4 regions of the Streptomyces sp. E-08 genome follow, and region 2 is predicted to be linked to each of the others. Evidence: riboswitches for the same ligand, from Rfam matches in the RefSeq annotation. Region 2 holds a riboswitch; each other region holds the start of a gene.
What was found. Region 2 has a riboswitch for cobalamin ahead of ACN9MM_RS05020 (energy-coupling factor ABC transporter permease). Riboswitches for the same ligand answer to the same signal wherever they lie in the genome.
Positions count from the first base shown of each region.

Region 1: another riboswitch for cobalamin. It lies ahead of ACN9MM_RS09710 (cobalamin biosynthesis protein); the one in region 2 lies ahead of ACN9MM_RS05020 (energy-coupling factor ABC transporter permease).
Region 3: another riboswitch for cobalamin. It lies ahead of cobN (cobaltochelatase subunit CobN); the one in region 2 lies ahead of ACN9MM_RS05020 (energy-coupling factor ABC transporter permease).
Region 4: another riboswitch for cobalamin. It lies ahead of ACN9MM_RS26095 (ribonucleoside-diphosphate reductase subunit alpha); the one in region 2 lies ahead of ACN9MM_RS05020 (energy-coupling factor ABC transporter permease).

Region 1 is NZ_CP183971.1:2,115,508-2,119,690, reverse strand. It holds gene ACN9MM_RS09715 (cobyric acid synthase) at 1-724, opposite strand, end outside; gene ACN9MM_RS09710 (cobalamin biosynthesis protein) at 721-1,707, opposite strand; cobalamin riboswitch at 1,743-1,882, opposite strand; gene ACN9MM_RS09705 (hypothetical protein) at 1,997-2,218, opposite strand; gene ACN9MM_RS09700 (anion permease) at 2,235-3,506, opposite strand; gene ACN9MM_RS09695 (alpha/beta hydrolase) at 3,915-4,183, shown strand, end outside.
Region 2 is NZ_CP183971.1:1,068,124-1,072,306, reverse strand. It holds gene ACN9MM_RS05035 (ATP-binding cassette domain-containing protein) at 1-184, opposite strand, end outside; gene cbiQ (cobalt ECF transporter T component CbiQ) at 181-930, opposite strand; gene ACN9MM_RS05025 (energy-coupling factor ABC transporter substrate-binding protein) at 936-1,616, opposite strand; gene ACN9MM_RS05020 (energy-coupling factor ABC transporter permease) at 1,613-2,311, opposite strand; cobalamin riboswitch at 2,341-2,546, opposite strand; gene ACN9MM_RS05015 (PTS-dependent dihydroxyacetone kinase phosphotransferase subunit DhaM) at 2,625-3,080, opposite strand; gene dhaL (dihydroxyacetone kinase subunit DhaL) at 3,077-3,697, opposite strand; gene dhaK (dihydroxyacetone kinase subunit DhaK) at 3,723-4,183, opposite strand, start outside.
Region 3 is NZ_CP183971.1:4,139,423-4,143,605, forward strand. It holds gene cobN (cobaltochelatase subunit CobN) at 1-2,155, opposite strand, end outside; cobalamin riboswitch at 2,195-2,326, opposite strand; gene ACN9MM_RS18955 (cobalamin biosynthesis protein CobG) at 2,400-3,623, shown strand; gene ACN9MM_RS18960 (precorrin-8X methylmutase) at 3,620-4,183, shown strand, end outside.
Region 4 is NZ_CP183971.1:5,619,552-5,623,734, reverse strand. It holds gene mctP (monocarboxylate uptake permease MctP) at 1-865, shown strand, start outside; gene ACN9MM_RS26100 (GNAT family N-acetyltransferase) at 940-1,440, shown strand; cobalamin riboswitch at 1,495-1,617, shown strand; gene ACN9MM_RS26095 (ribonucleoside-diphosphate reductase subunit alpha) at 1,748-4,102, shown strand; gene ACN9MM_RS26090 (ribonucleotide-diphosphate reductase subunit beta) at 4,102-4,183, shown strand, end outside.

The sequences.
Region 1 (4,183 bases), 1.0 Mb from region 2:
CCCGCAGGCCGTCCTCCTCGTCGATGCCGAGCCCGTGCGCGTACGGCAGGACACCGAAGGTCCGGCGCCCGGTGAGCCCGTGCAGCATGTCGAGGCCCGGTTCGAGCAGCGTGACGTCACCCCGGAACTTGTTGACCAGGTATCCGGCCACGAGCGCCTGGTCCTCGGGAGAGAGCAGCGCCGTCGTCCCGAAGAACTGGGCGAAGACCCCGCCCCGGTCGATGTCCCCGACGACGACCACGGGCAGCTTCGCGGCCCGCGCGATGCCCATGTTCACGATGTCCGTGCGCCGCAGGTTGATCTCGGCCGGACTGCCCGCCCCCTCGCAGATCACGGCGTCATACGTGCCCCGGAGTTCCTCCAGGCACGCGAGGACCGGCTCGAAGAGTTCCTTCTGCCGGCCGCCGTGGTAGCCGCGGGCGCTCAGTTCGCCGACCGGCCTGCCCATGAGGACGACCTGGCTGGAGCGGTCGCTGCCGGGCTTGAGCAGCACCGGGTTCATCAGGGCGGTCGGCTCCACCCGCGCGGCCTGGGCCTGCATGGCCTGGGCCCGGCCGATCTCGGCGCCCTCCCGGGTGACGAAGGAGTTCAGGGACATGTTCTGGCCCTTGAACGGCGCGACCTTGACGCCCTGCCGGACCAGCCAGCGGCAGATTCCGGCCGTGACGACGCTCTTGCCCGCGTCGGACGTGGTCCCGGCGACGAGCAGCCCCCCACCCCTCATGCGTTCCTCCGCTTCAGCGCGCTCGCGATCATGCGGCCGCCCACGCAGGCGGCCAGGGTCAGTCCGGTGACCCGGCGGGAGAGCCGGACCGCGCGGTCGATGTCGGCGACCTCGACGGGCCGCCCCTCCCCGTTGAGGACGGGCCGGTGCTCGACCCGTCCGGCGTACGAGAGGGTCCCGCCGAGCCGCACGCCGAGGGCGCCCGCGAAGGAGGCCTCGACGGGGCCCGCGTTGGGGCTCGGGTGCTTCGCGGCGTCCGCCCGCCAGGCCCGTACGGCCCCGCGCGGGTTCCCGCCGGCGACGGTCGCGAGGACCGCGGTCAGCCGGGCGCCGGGCCAGCCGGCCACGTCGTCGAGGCGGGCCGAGGCCCAGCCGTACCTGCGGTACCGGGGGGACTTGTGGCCGACCATCGCGTCGAGGGTGTTGACGGCGCGGAAGCCGACCAGGCCCGGCACGCCCGCGACCGCTCCCCAGAAGAGGGCGCCCACGACCGCGTCGGAGGTGTTCTCGGCGACGGACTCCACGACCGCGCGGGCCATCGCGGGACCGTCGAGGGACTGCGGGTCGCGCCCGCACAGGTGCGGCAGCCGCTCGCGGGCGACCTCCAGGTCCCCGGCGGCGAGGGCGCCCCCGATCGCGCGGGCCTCGCGCCCCAGGGTCGTACCGCCGACGACGGACCAGACGGCGGCGGCGGTGAGCGCGGCGGATCCGGCACGGCTGCCCCGTACCGCACGGGCGGCGAGGGCGCCGGCCGCGACGGTGGCGCCGGCGCAGACGGCGGTGTGCAGGGCGCCCCACCCGCGGTGGTCGCGCCACAGGGCGTCCTCGACCCGGGCCGCGGCCCGGCCGAACGCGGCGACGGGATGGCCGCGGCGGGGGTCGCCGACGAGCAGGTCGACGGCGAGACCGGCGGCCGCGCCGTACGCGAATCCGTCCGGGGAAAGGCGGCTGGTTCTGGAGGGTCCGGGGCTGCGGCCGGGCATGGCGCTGTGTCCTCACTCAGGGTCCGCGCCCTGGATCGACGTGACCGGCGGCGAGAGTTCCTGACTCCCGGACCCTTCGGATCCGGTCACAGTGGCGGGACCGCGCCGGATTCGCACCGGACTTCCTCTACTGCCGCCGTAATGGCCTCGGCAGTCCACCACGGCCCGAGAACAGCCGTCAACTCACCCTTGACCTGCACCGCGTCACTGTGCGAAGCACCACAAACACGACGGCGGGGCGGTCCGCACACCGAAGGTGCGGACCGCCCCGCCGGTCACGCTCGACGCGTCAGGCGACGATCAGGTAGATGCCGTACGCCACGGCCGCCAGGCACAGGGCGAAGCAGGCGTAGGCGCCGGTGCGGGCCAGGGCGGCGGAGCCTCCCTGGGCGGCGGCCTGCTCCTGCTTGGAGAGGCCGATGACACCGAGGGTGAAGAGGCCCACGAGCGCGACGGTCGTCACGAGGCTGACTCCGAAGACGGAGCCGAGAGCTGCCCAGTCGATCTTCATGCTTGGTTCCAGTTCCTTAGACCGCGGCGGCGGGGGCCGGGGGAGCGGCCGGGTCCGTGGGGACCGGCGCGGGGATGGTGGTCTTCAGGTCCTCGTCCGCGACGGCGGCGACGGAGCCGGCCGGCGGCGGGGTGACGGCCGCGATCGCGGTGGTCACGACGCCCGCGGGCTCGGCGTCGCCGTCCAGGTCGTCGGCCGTGACGTTGTGCCGGTCGACCGGCTTGCGGCGGGACAGCGACCAGATCACGGCCGAGCCGGAGACCAGGAGGACCGCGACGGCGACGATGCCCCAGGGGCCCTGCTTGGTGAGGAACTCGGCACCGGCGCCGACGAGGCCGGCGGCGGGCAGCGTCAGGCCCCAGGCGACGAACATCCGGGTCGCGGTCGACCAGCGGACGACACCGCCCTTGCGGCCGAGACCGGCACCCATCACGGCACCCGAGCAGGACTGGGTGGTCGAGAGGGAGAAGCCGAGGTGCGAGGAGGCGAGGATGACCGTGGCGGCGCTGGTCTGGGCGGCGAAGCCCTGCTGCGGCCGGAGGTCGGTGAGGCCCTTGCCCATGGTGCGGATGATGCGCCAGCCGCCGAGGTAGGTGCCGAGCGCGATGGCCACACCGGCGGAGACGATGACCCACAGGGGCGGGTTCGAACCGGGGGCGACGACGCCCTGCGTGACCAGGGCGAGGGTGATGATGCCCATCGTCTTCTGGGCGTCGTTGGTGCCGTGGGCGAGGGAGACGAGACCGGCGGAGGCGATCTGGCCGACGCGGTAGCCCTTGGCGGTGCGCTTCTCGTCGGTCTTCGCGCCGATCTTGTACGTCAGGCGCGTGGCCAGCATCGCGGCGAGGCCGGCGACGATGGGCGCGGCGACGGCCGGGATGAGGACCTTGGTGACGATGGTCGGGGCGTTCACGGCGGACCAGCCGGCCGACATGACCGCGGCGCCGATGAGACCGCCGAAGAGGGCGTGGGACGAGCTGGACGGCAGGCCGAGGAGCCAGGTCAGCAGATTCCACAGGATGGCGCCCACGAGCGCCGCGAAGATCACTTCTGTACGAATGCCCTCTTCGTTGATGATCCCGCCGGAGATCGTCTTGGCGACCTCCACGGACAGGAACGCGCCGACGAGGTTCAGCACGGCGGACATGGCCACCGCCGTCTTGGGCTTGAGAGCACCGGTCGAGATGGTCGTGGCCATCGCGTTGGCGGTGTCGTGGAAACCGTTCGTGAAATCGAACACGAGAGCTGTCACGACCACAATGGCGAGCAGCAGCGTGATGTGTTCCATTTACCCAGGCAATCGTTTGACGTCAGTGGCTCGTCGAACGTAAGCAACCTGGGTGAACGGAAGATGAACTGGGGCGGGCGGCGTGGTGTCCCTATCCGGTGTCAAGAGGTTCCGCTTGTGGCCCCCGGGTGCCCGGTTGTCCACGATGCGGTCACCCGGCAACCATGGGTAATCCGGGCCCGTACGGGGCACGTACGACCTGCCCCGCTTCCTCCCCCGTCACCCGGTTCCGCTCCCTGGACAGAACCATCCGGCCGGGGGACCGCCAGGAGGAGACCCATGTCACTCCGCCGGGCGATCCCTCCGCTTCGCCCCTCCCCGGGCCGGGCCCGGGGAGCGCGGGGCCGGTCCAGGGCCGTCCGGGTCCGTCCGGTGGCAGCCCCACCCCGCCCTGCCGACACTGGGAGCGTGCGCCCGGCTACAGCGACGGCAGCGGCCGTCACCACTCTGATAGGTGTCGGCGCGGCCGCGATCGCGGCCGGCCGGTACGCCAGCGACGTCGCCCTCAAGGTGCCGTCCGGACGACCACTCCCCGGAGACCCCCGGCTCACCGTGCACGCCACGGGGCCCGAACGCATCACCCTCACCCGCAGCCTCGCGTCGCTGCGCCCCGGCACGTACGGGATGGAGGCCCACGGCCTGCACGCCGTCCTCGGCCCCGTACTCGACCGGGTCCC
Region 2 (4,183 bases):
TCCCGCAGCGCAGACCCCCGCTGAGCAGCCGGAGCAGCGTCGTCTTGCCGCTGCCGTTGCGGCCGAGGAGCGCGATCGCGCGTCCCTCCGCCACCGCGAAGTCCACGCCCGACAGGACCGCGGGCCCGTCCTCGTAGGCGAAACCCGCCTTCACCAGCTCCACGACGGGGGTCGGAGACGTCACGGAAGGAACCTTTCCAGTACGAGGGTGAGGGCGACGAGACCCGCCAGGAGCAGGCCCGTCGCCGTGAGGAACCGCCGCGACACCGCGACGGCGGGCACCAGCACCCGCAGCGTCCCGTCGTAACCGCGCCCGGCGAGCCCCGACTGCAGGCGCTGCGCCCGGTCGAAGGCCCGTACGAACGTCGTCGCGCCGAGGCCGGCGAGCGAACGCCAGGTCGCGGCCCGGGTGGTGTGCCCGAGCCGGGCCGCCTGGGCCTGCCGGATCTTCGTGAGCGCGTCGAGCAGCAGGAAGATGATCCGGTACATCACGAGTGCCACGTCCACCACCGGTGCCGGGACGCCCGCCCGGACCAACCGGGGCAGCACGTCGGACACCGGCGTCGTGAAGGCGAAGAGCAGCACCCCGAGAGAGGCCGAGGCGGTCCGCAGCAGCAACTCGCCCGCGTGCACGGGACCGTCGGGCGCGAGGGCCACGAGCCCCCGCGCCCCGCCCACCTCGAAGAGCAGCGGGACCGCGCCCGTGACGCAGAAGCCGAGCGGGATGCGGAACGCCCGCCACAGCTGACGGCCCGGCACACCGGCCGGGCCGAGCAGCACCGCGAGCGTGGCCGCCGCCACGAGCACCGCGCCGGGCCACGGCGGCAGACCCACCGCGCACAGGGTCAGTCCGAAGCCGAGGAGCGCCTTCTCCACGGGATGACGGCGGCGCCAGCGACTGCTGTGCGCCGCCGCGTCGATCGGCAGCATCGGCGCTACGCGCCCGTGCCGTCGAAGGGGACGGAACCGTCGTCGGCCCCCGGGACCCCCGCCTCACCGACGACGGGCCGGGACCCGCCGCTTGCGGCACCGGCGCCGGCGGCACGGGAGGCTGCGCCGGCCCGCGGGGCGCGGGAGCCGGCGCCGGCACGCGGGGCGCGGGAGCCGGCACCGGTACGCGGGGCGCCGGAGTCGGCACCGGTACCGGTACCGGCGTGCGCGTCGGCCGAGTCCTCCCCGCTGGTCGACGTGCCGGAGACGGGCCCGTTCCCGGCCGTACCGGAGTCACCCTGCCCGACGGGACCGCCTTCCCCCGTCGCACTCTCCATCCCCGTCGCACCGTCCGTCCCCGCCGCCTCGGCGGCCTCCGCCGCCGCGCGGGCCGCGCCCTGGCGGCGGCCGCGCCGGAGGCCGAAGTAGTACGCGAGGACGCCGGCGCCCAGTGCCGCCTGGAGGGCGAAGAGCGCCGACTCGATCTCGCCGGACGGCGGCTCGTACAGCGGGCTGAACCACGGCTTGTAGTCCGGCTGGAGCTCGGTGATCGCGGTCTCGGCCTCCGCGTCCGACCCCGCGAACGGCTCTTCCTTGTGGTCGCCGAGGCCCAGCGCGAGCGGCAGGACCGCGAGCGCGGCGACGAGGAGCAGCAGCAGCGTGTTGATCTTCGCGTTACGGCTCATCGCGCGGCCACCTCCTCCCCTCGCTCCGCCTTCGGCCGGCCGAGGACGCCGAGCCGGACCAGCTCGCCCTTGCTGGACTGGGTGAGCAGCCGCATCACGAGCACCGTGAGCAGGCCCTCGCTCACCGCCAGCGGGATCTGGGTCACGGCGAAGATCCCGCCGAACTTGGCCAGCGCGCCGGGCACGCCGCTGCCGGGGTCGGGGAACGCCAGGGCCAGCTGCACGCTGGTGACGCAGTACGTGGACAGGTCGGCGACGAACGCGCCGAAGAAGACGGCCACCATCAGCGGCGTACCGAACCGCCGCAGCAGCCGGTACGTCCCGTAGCCCGCCCAGGGCCCGACGATCGCCATCGAGAAGGCGTTCGCCCCGAGGGTGGTCAGCCCGCCGTGCGCGAGCAGCAGGGCCTGGAAGAGCAGGGTGATCGTCCCGAGGACCGCCATGATCGGGGGTCGGAAGAGGATCGCACCCAGACCCGTACCGGTCGGGTGGGAGCAACTCCCGGTGACGGAGGGAAGCTTGAGTGCCGACAGGACGAACGTGAAGGCGCCGGACGCGCCGAGCAGCAGGGTGGACTCGGGGTTCGACCGCACCTCGCGGGTCAGCGCGCGCACCCCGTGGGCGACGAACGGGGCGGCCGCTACGCCCCAGGCGGCGGCGTGCACAGGGGGCAGATACCCCTCGGCTATATGCATGGTCGGTAGACCCTCTCCAGCACCTCGTGGATGGACAACGCACCCCGGCCGGTCTCCTGGCTGACGGTCATACGGCCCGACTCCGCCTTCCCACACCGTCGCGGTCTCCCGCGCCGGTCCAGTGGCTTCCCCGGGGTGTTCCCCCCGGGGATGGAGCCGGACCTCCCGATCACAGTGGCGAGGGCCGCACCGGTACCGCACCGGTTTCCCGTACACCAAGGCCCTGCGACATTAGTGTGTTGACCTGCTGGATCACAACACGGTCGCCACCCGGCGCGGCCCGTCGGTCACTCCCCGCACACGGCTCGGGCGCTCACTCCTTGCGGTAGGAGTACGCCTCCGAGGCCGCCGCCACCACCGCTTCGAGGTCCCCGCCGGCGCTCGCCGTGACCAGCGCGGCGACCGCGCCCTCGACGAACGGCGCGTCCACCAGGCGGGCGGCCTCGGGCAGTTCGTCGCCCTCGGCGAGCAGCGCCTTCACGGTGAGGACCGCGCTGCCCAGGTCGACCAGGAGCGCCACACCGGCCCCCCGGTCGACGGCCTTCGCCGCCTCGCAGATCAGCTCGGAACTCGTCCCGAGCCCGCCGTCCGCAGTGCCGCCCGCCGGCAGCAGCGGCGCGAGATCGCCGCCGCCCGCGAGGCCGCGGGCCAGCTCGGCCACCGCCGTCGCGACCGCCGCGCTGTGGGAGACGAGCACGATGCCGACGGGCGGGACCACGGGAGGCACGGCGGGCGGTTCTGTGGGCGGTTCTGCGGGCGTGGGGCTCATCGCACCCCCTCCGTGCGCGCGGTGTCGGCGAGCGCCGCGAACAGCAGCGCCGACGACGTCGCCCCCGGATCCTGGTGCCCGATCGACCGCTCCCCGAGATAGCTGGCCCGGCCCTTGCGCGCCTGGAGGGGTACGGTCGCGAGGGCGCCGCCGTCGGCGGCGGTCCGGGCCGCCTCGTACGAACTCCGGAGCCCTTCGACGGCGGGCACGAGCGCGTCCAGCATCGTCTTGTCCCCCACCTGGGCGCCGCCCAGCTGCGACACGGCGGCCACCCCGGCGCCGAGGGCCTCCGCCAACCGCACCCGGGTGACCTGCGCGTCCTCGCCCAGGGTCTTCCCGGCGCGCCGCAGCAGCGTCCCGTACAGCGGCCCCGAGGCGCCGCCGACCGTGGAGATCAGCTGCCGCCCGGCGGCGGTGAGCACCGCGCCCGGGCTCGCCGGCGGCTCCTTCGCCAGGATCTCCGTCACGGCGGCGAAGCCCCGCCGCAGATTGGCCCCGTGGTCGGCGTCGCCGATGGCCGAGTCCAGCTCGGTGAGCCGGTCCGCCTCCCGGTCGACGTCCTCGGCCACCGCGGCCAGCCAGCGCACCAGGAACCCGGCGCCGAAGGTCTCCGTCATGTCGCTCCCCATGCCCAATCCCGTCTCACCGGCCCCAGCGCAGCGCGGGCGTCTGCACCGGAGCGTCCCACAGACGCAACAGCTCCTCGTCGACCTCGCACAGGGTCACCGAGCACCCGGCCATGTCGAGCGACGTCACGTAGTTCCCGACCAGTGTCCGGGCCACCGGCACCTGCCGCTCGGCGAGCACCCGCTGCACCTCGGCGTTGAAGCCGTACAGCTCCAGGAGAGGAGTGGCGCCCATCCCGTTCACCAGGGCGATGACCGGCCCGGACGGGCGCAGGTCCTCGACGACGGCGTCCACGGCGAAGTCCGCGATCTCGCGGGAGGTCATCATGGCCCGCCGCTCCCGGCCCGGTTCGCCGTGAATCCCGATGCCCAACTCCAGCTCGCCCGCGGGGAGATCGAAGGTCGGGCTGCCCTTGGCGGGGGTCGTGCAGGCACTCAGGGCCACCCCGAAGGACCGGCACCGCTCGTTGACCCGTC
Region 3 (4,183 bases), 3.1 Mb from region 2:
TCGCGGCCGACTCGTCCAGGCCGAGGGCCTCGCGCAGACCGGGCAGCGCCTGCGTGCCGCCCCAGATCTGGCGGGCACGCAGGATGGACAGGACCAGGTTGACCCGGGCCTCGCCCTCCGGGGCGCCGCCGAGGACGTGCAGTCCGTCGCGGATCTGGGCGTCCTTGACCTCGCACAGCCAGCCGTCGACGTGCAGCAGGAAGTCGTCGAAGCCGTCGTCCTCCGGGCGCTCCTCCAGACCGAGGTCGTGGTCGAGCTTGGCGGCCTGGATCAGGGTCCAGATCTGGGCGCGGATCGCGGGCAGCTTCGCCGGGTCCATGGAGGAGATCTGCGCGTACTCGTCGAGCAGCTGCTCCAGGCGCGCGATGTCGCCGTACGAGTCGGCGCGGGCCATCGGCGGCACCAGGTGGTCGACGAGGGTCGCGTGCACGCGGCGCTTGGCCTGGGTGCCCTCGCCCGGGTCGTTGACGAGGAACGGGTAGATCAGCGGGATGTCGCCGAGGGCCGCGTCGGGGCCGCAGGCGGCGGACAGGCCGGCGTTCTTGCCGGGCAGCCACTCCAGGTTGCCGTGCTTGCCCAGGTGGACCATGGCGTCGGCGCCGAAGCCGCCGTCCTCGGCGCGGGCGGCGATCCAGCGGTAGGCGGCCAGGTAGTGGTGGGACGGCGGGAGATCGGGGTCGTGGTAGATCGCGATCGGGTTCTCGCCGAAGCCGCGCGGCGGCTGGATGAGGACCAGCAGGTTCCCGCGCCGCAGGGCGGCGAGGACGATGTCGCCCTCCGGGTTGCGGGACCGGTCGAGGAACATCTCGCCGGGCGCCGGGCCCCAGTGCTCCTCGACCTGCTCGCGGAGCTCGGCGGGCAGCGTCGCGTACCAGCGCTTGTAGTCGGCGGCCGGGATGCGGACCGGGTTCTTCGCGAGCTGCTCCTCGGTCAGCCAGTCCTGGTCGTGGCCGCCGGCCTCGATGAGGGCGTAGATCAGCTCGTCGCCGTCGCCGGAGACCAGACCGGGGAGGTCCGCCTCGGGGCCGAAGTCGTAGCCCTCCTCGATGAGGCGGCGGAGCAGGGAGACGGCGGAGGCGGGGGTGTCGAGACCGACCGCGTTGCCGATGCGGGAGTGCTTCGTCGGGTACGCGGAGAGGACGAGCGCCAGCCGCTTCTCGGCGTTCGGGATGTGGCGGAGCCGGGCGTGCCGCACGGCGATCCCGGCGACGCGGGCCGCGCGCTCGGCGTCGGCGACGTACGCGGGCAGACCGTCGGCGTCGATCTCCTTGAAGGAGAACGGGACGGTGATGAGGCGGCCGTCGAACTCGGGCACGGCGACCTGGCTCGCGGCGTCCAGCGGGGACAGGCCCTCGTCGTTCTCCTCCCACGCCGACCGCGAGCCGGTCAGGCAGAGCGCCTGGAGGATCGGCACGTCGAGCGCGGCGAGCGCGCCCGCGTCCCAGGCCTCCTCGTCGCCGCCGGCCTGCGCCTCGGCGGGCTTGGTGCCGCCGGCCGCGAGGACGGTCGTGACGATCGCGTCGGCCGTGCGCAGCGTCTCGACGAGCTCCGCCTCGGGGGCCCGCAGGGACGCCACGTACAGCGGGAGGGCCCGCGCGCCGGCGTCCTCGATCGCCCCGCACAGGGCGTCGACGAAGGCGGTGTTCCCGCTCATGTGGTGGGCGCGGTAGTAGAGCACGGCGATCGTCGGGCCGGTCTCGTTCCTCGCGACCCGGTCGAGCGGGCCCCAGGTGGGGGCGGCGGCCGGGGACTCGAAGCCGTGGCCGGTGAGCAGCACGGTGTCGGAGAGGAAGCGGGCCAGCTGCTCCAGGTTGGCCGGGCCGCCGTGCGCCAGATAGGCGTGCGCCTCGGTGGCGACGCCGACGGGCACGGTGGAGGACCCCATCAGCTGGGCGTCGGGGGCCTGTTCGCCGCTGAGCACGACGACCGGCTTCCCGGTGGCGAGGACCGTGTCCAGGCCCTCCTGCCAGGAGCGGATCCCGCCGAGGAGGCGGACGACGACGAGGTCGACGCCGTCGAGCAGGGCGGGGAGGTCGGCCAGGGGGAGGCGCGAGGGGTTGGCGAAGCGGTACTCGACCGCTCCCTCGGCCTGGGCGGCGTTCGCCGCGCGGGCGCTGAGCAGGTCGGTGTCGGAGTGCGACAGCAGCAGGAGCATGGCGAGCTCAGGCCTTCCTCGGGGTTGTCCGCGCCCCGGGTGGTCAGATGGACGGCGGGAGTTCCTGACTCACCCGCGGGTGCGGGCTCACAGTGGCGGGACCGCGCCGGATTCTCACCGGGCTTCCTCCCCGGGGTCCTGGGACCCCATGCCGATCTGCATCCTAGATCGTGGCGTGGGCGGGCCCCAGGGAGCGGCGGGGTCGACCGGATCACACCCGGTGGTCGGGCGGTTCCCCGTGGGTATGCTCGCCGCCATGCCGCCCACCCCACCCCCGGCGTCCGAACCGGGCGAACCTCGCGTACGGGACCGTGGCGACGCCTGCCCCGGGGCGCTGCGCCTGCACCCCGCCGACGACGGACGCCTGGCCCGACTGCGCCTGCCCGCAGGGCGCCTGACGGCTCGTCAGGCCGAGGTTCTGGCGCACGCGGCCGAGACCCTCGGCGACGGGCGGATCAGCATCACCTCACGCGGCAACGCGGAGCTGCGCGGCCTCGCCGAGGACTGCGGGGCGCGGCTCGCCTCCCTCCTGGCCGGGGCGGGCCTGCTGCCCTCCCCCACCCACGAGCGCGTCCGCAACATCGTGGCCTCGCCCGGCGCGGGACTCGACGGACTCGGCCACTCGGACGTGCAGTTGTGGGCCCGCGCCCTGGACACCGCCCTGTGCGCCGAACCCCGGGCGGCGTCCCTTTCCGGACGGTTCCTGTTCGTCCTGGACGACGGGCGCGGAGACGTCGCCGGGCTCGGCGGCGATGTGAGCTTGATCGCAGGACGGGACGGATCCGTCCGGCTGCTCCTCGGCTCCCGGGCCTTCCTCCTCGCCGCCGCCGACGCCGTCCGGGCCGCCCTCGCCGCCGCCCTCGCGTTCCTCGACGCGGCCGAGGCCGCGGGCAACGGGGCCTGGCGCCCGCACGAGCTGCCCGACGCGCACGTACCCGACTGGGCCGGGGCGCTCGCGAGGGCCGGGATCACGGCGGAGCCCGTACCCGTACCGCCGCTCCCCGTGTCCCCGCCGCCCGCGCCCGGGCCGCTCGGCGACCGCGCCCTGCACGTCCTCGCCCCGCTCGGCCGGCTGACCGCCACCCAGCTGCGGGCCCTGCTGCCCGCCGCCGAGGTCCGGCTCACGCCCTGGCGCGGCGCGGTCGTGGTGACCGACCCCGCCAGGCTCCCCGCCCTGGAACCGTACGGCCTGGTCACCCGGCCCGGCCTGCCTTCCGTCGGGGTCAGCGCCTGCACCGGACGCCCTGGCTGCGCCAAGTCCCTCGCCGACGTCCGGACGGACGCCGGCCTGGTCCGCCACGGAGGCCTGCCCGTCCACTACTCCGGGTGCGAGCGCCGCTGCGGCCACCCGCGCGGCACCTGGGTCGACGTCCTCGCCACCGGCGACGACAGCTACCTGGTGGACGGCGTCCCCACCCCCCGTACCGCCCTGCCCGAAGCAGTGACCAAGGCCCGCACGACGAGATGAGCGAGAGCACCAGGATGTTCGACTACGAGAAGGACGGGACGGAGATCTACCGCCGGTCCTTTGCCACGATCCGCGCCGAGGCGGACCTCGCGGACCTGCCCGCCGACGTCGCCCAGGTGGCGGTCCGGATGATCCACGCCTGCGGCATGACCGACCTCGTGCAGGACATCGCGTACTCCCCGCGGGTCGTCGCGAACGCCCGCGAGGCCCTCCGCGCGGGCGCGCCGATCCTCTGCGACGCCCAGATGGTCGCCAGCGGCGTCACCCGCAAGCGGCTGCCCGCCGACAACGAGGTGCTCTGCGCGCTCTCCGACCCGGCCGTCCCCGCCCTCGCCGCCGAGCTCGGCACCACCCGCTCCGCCGCCGCCCTCGAACTGTGGCGGGACCGCCTCGAAGGCTCCGTCGTCGCCATCGGCAACGCCCCCACCGCCCTCTTCCACCTCCTGGAGATGATCGCGAAGGGCGCCGGGAAGCCCGCCGCCGTCCTCGGCATCCCCGTCGGCTTCATCGGCGCCGCCGAGTCCAAGGACGCCCTGGCCGAGAACACCCTCGGCCTCGAC
Region 4 (4,183 bases), 4.6 Mb from region 2:
ACAGTGGACGTACGCGACGCTCGCGCTCGGCTCGGCGCTCGCGCTCTTCATGTACCCGCACTCCATCACGGCGACCCTGTCGTCCCGCAGCCGTGAGGTCATCCGCCGCAACACCACGATCCTGCCGCTCTACTCGCTCATGCTGGGCCTGCTCGCGCTGCTCGGCTTCATGGCGATCGCCGCCGGCATCAAGGTCACGAACGGCCAGCTCGCCATCCCGCAGCTCTTCGAGACCATGTTCCCGGACTGGTTCGCGGGCGTCGCGTTCGCCGCCATCGGCATCGGCGCGCTCGTCCCGGCCGCGATCATGTCGATCGCCGCGGCCAACCTCTTCACCCGCAACATCTACAAGGACTTCATCAAACCGGACGCCACCCCGGCCCAGGAGACCAAGGTCTCCAAGCTGGTCTCGCTCCTGGTGAAGGTCGGCGCGCTCGTCTTCGTCCTCACCATGGACAAGACGGTCGCGATCAACTTCCAGCTGCTCGGCGGCATCTGGATCCTGCAGACCTTCCCGGCGCTCGTCGGCGGTCTCTTCACCCGCTGGTTCCACCGCTGGGCGCTGCTCGCCGGCTGGGCCGTCGGCATGATCTACGGCACGGCCGCCGCGTACGGCGTCGCCAGCCCGACCCAGAAGCACTTCGGCGGCTCGGCCGCCGAGATCCCGGGCATCGGCGAGATCGGCTACATCGGCCTCACCGCCTTCACGCTCAACGTCGTCGTCACGGTCGTCCTGACCTTCGTCCTCAAGGCCGTCAAGGCCCCCGAGGGCGTCGACGAGACCTCCCCGGAGGACTACACGGCGGACGCGGGCGACGCCGGCGTCCGCACCGAGGTCCCGAAGGTCGGCACCCCGACGCACTGATCCACGGACGCGCAGACGAAGGGGCCCGGGAAATCCCGGGCCCCTTCGCGTGACCGCGCGGCAGACTGGCGGGCATGGACTTCACGATCAGGGCGGTACGGCCCGAGGAGTACGAGGAGCTCGGTGACCTCACCGGGCTGACCTATCTGAACGACGGGCTGCTGTTGCACGGCGAGGACGACTTCTATCTGGACGTGCTCCGCGACACGGCCCGGCGGGCGCGCGAGAGCGAGGTGCTCGTCGCCGCCGACGCCGAGGACGGGATCATCGGAGGGGTGACCTTCGCCGCCGGCGGCACCACCTGGGCCGACATCGCCGTGCCCGGCGAGGCCGAGTTCCGGATGCTCGTGGTCGCGCCGGCAGCCCGCGGCAGGGGCGTCGGAGAAGCGCTCGTACGCGCCTGCGTGGACCGGGCGCGGGCCCTCCCCGACTGCGCGCGGCTCGTCCTCTCCACGGACGCGAAGATGGTCTCGGCGCACCGGATCTACGAGCGGATGGGCTTCGTCCGCACCCCCGAGCGGGACTGGAACCCGATCCCCGAACACCCGCTGCGGACGTACGCCCTGGAACTGTAACCCCGGGACCGACACAACATGTGGGGGGTGCTCGAAGGGGCGCCCCCCACATGTATGCTCGTGCTCGCTGTCGACGCAGGGGAATCCGGCGCGAATCCGGAACTGTCCCGCAACGGTGTGCTACGTGCGGATTCGTACGGAGTGAGTCCGAGGACCTGCCGGCAGCGCGCCCGGTCCGTCCGTTCCGGGTGCCACAGACGTCCGGGCCTCGCGGAGTGGGCCGGTGGACGCGGCGCGCCCGCGCGTAAGGGTGCCCGCCTGCCCGCCCCCCGCCCTGGCCCCGAGCCGAGCGAGGGAGAGCCCCCACGTGACCATCGCGCCCGCCGATCCGGCCGCAGCGATCGAGAACGACGGCCCCGGGACCGTACTCCTGCGGACCCTGACCGATCTCACCGCCGACCTCCCGGACACCGACCCCGGCAAGGTCGCCGCCGCCGCGCTCCGCGGCCGCAGCGCCCTGTCGGACGAGGCGGAGCTGCGCGAGCTGGCCACCGAGGCCGCCGCCGGCCTGATCGCCGAGGACCCCGCGTACTCCCGGCTCGCCGCCCGGCTCCTCACCCTCACCATCGCCGACGAGGCGGCCGGCCAGGGCGCCGTCTCCTTCTCGGCCTCGGTCGCCGTCGGTCACCGCGAGGGCCTCATCGCCGACCGCACCGCCGAGTTCGCCGCCCTGCACGCCGAGCGCCTCGACGCCACGATCGACCCGGCCGGCGACGACCGCTTCGGCTACTTCGGCCTGCGCACCCTCTACTCGCGCTACCTGCTGCGCCACCCGATCACCCGCAAGGTGGTCGAGACCCCGCAGCACTTCATGCTGCGCGTGGCCTGCGGCCTGGCCGAGGACAACAGCGTCCGCGCCCTGGACGAGGTGGCGTCCCTCTACGGCCTGATGAGCCGCCTGGACTACCTCCCCTCCTCCCCCACGCTCTTCAACTCCGGCACCCGCCACCCGCAGATGTCCTCCTGCTACCTGCTGGACTCCCCGCAGGACGAGCTGGACTCCATCTACGACCGCTACCACCAGGTCGCGCGCCTCTCGAAGCACGCCGGCGGCATCGGCCTCTCGTACTCCCGCATCCGCGCCCGCGGTTCCCTGATCCGCGGCACCAACGGGCACTCCAACGGCATCGTGCCGTTCCTGAAGACCCTGGACGCCTCCGTCGCCGCCGTGAACCAGGGCGGCCGCCGCAAGGGCGCCGCCGCGGTCTACCTGGAGACCTGGCACGCGGACATCGAGGAGTTCCTGGAGCTCCGCGACAACACGGGCGAGGACCAGCGCCGTACGCACAACCTGAACCTGGCGCACTGGATCCCGGACGAGTTCATGCGCCGGGTCAACGCCGACGCCGACTGGTCGCTGTTCTCCCCGTCGGACGTGCCCGAGCTCGTCGACCTGTACGGCGAGGAGTTCGACGCCGCCTACCTCAAGGCCGAGGAGGCGGGCCTCGCCCGCAAGACGATGCCGGCCCGCGACCTGTACGGCCGGATGATGCGGACCCTGGCGCAGACCGGCAACGGCTGGATGACGTTCAAGGACGCCTCGAACCGCACGGCCAACCAGACCGCGCTGCCCGGCCGCGTGGTGCACTCCTCGAACCTGTGCACCGAGATCATCGAGGTCACCAACGACGACGAGACCGCGGTGTGCAACCTCGGCTCGGTCAACCTGGGTGCCTTCGTGGTCGGTTCGGACCTCGACTGGGAGCGGCTCGACGCGACCGTCCGCACGGCCGTCACCTTCCTCGACCGGGTCGTCGACATCAACTTCTACCCGACCGAGCAGGCCGGCCGCTCCAACTCCAAGTGGCGCCCGGTCGGCCTGGGCGCGATGGGCCTCCAGGACGTCTTCTTCCAGCTGAAGCTGCCGTTCGACTCGGCCGAGGCGCGCGCCCTGTCCACCCGCATCGCCGAGCGGATCATGCTCGCCGCGTACGAGGCGTCCGCCGACCTCGCCGAGCGCAACGGCCCGCTGCCGGCCTGGGCCGAGACCCGTACCGCCCAGGGTGTCCTGCACCCCGACCACTACGACGTCGAGCTGAACTGGCCGGAGCGCTGGGCCGCCCTGCGCGAGCGGATCGCCTCCACCGGCATGCGCAACAGCCTCCTCCTCGCCATCGCCCCCACGGCGACCATCGCCTCCATCGCGGGCGTCTACGAGTGCATCGAGCCGCAGGTCTCCAACCTGTTCAAGCGCGAGACGCTGTCCGGCGAGTTCCTCCAGGTCAACTCGTACCTCGTCGACGAGCTGAAGCGGCTCGGCGTCTGGGACGCCCAGACCCGTGAGGCGCTGCGCGACGCCAGCGGCTCGGTGGCCGGCTTCACCTGGATTCCGGCCGAGGTCCGCGAGCTGTACCGCACGGCCTGGGAGATCCCGCAGCGCGGCCTCATCGACATGGCCGCGGCCCGCACCCCCTTCCTGGACCAGTCGCAGTCGCTGAACCTGTTCCTCGAGACGCCGACGATCGGCAAGCTGTCGTCGATGTACGCGTATGCCTGGAAGCAGGGCCTGAAGACGACGTACTACCTGCGCTCCCGTCCGGCGACCCGGATCGCCCGCGCGGCGCAGGCCGCCGCCCCGATCCCCGTCCAGCAGGCGGCCCCCGACGCCGACGCGCTCGCCTGCTCCCTTGAGAACCCCGAGTCCTGCGAGGCCTGCCAGTAATGAGCTCCACCGAGAAGAAGAACCTCCTGGACCCGGGCTTCGAGCTCACGCTCCGTCCCATGCGCTACCCGGACTTCTACG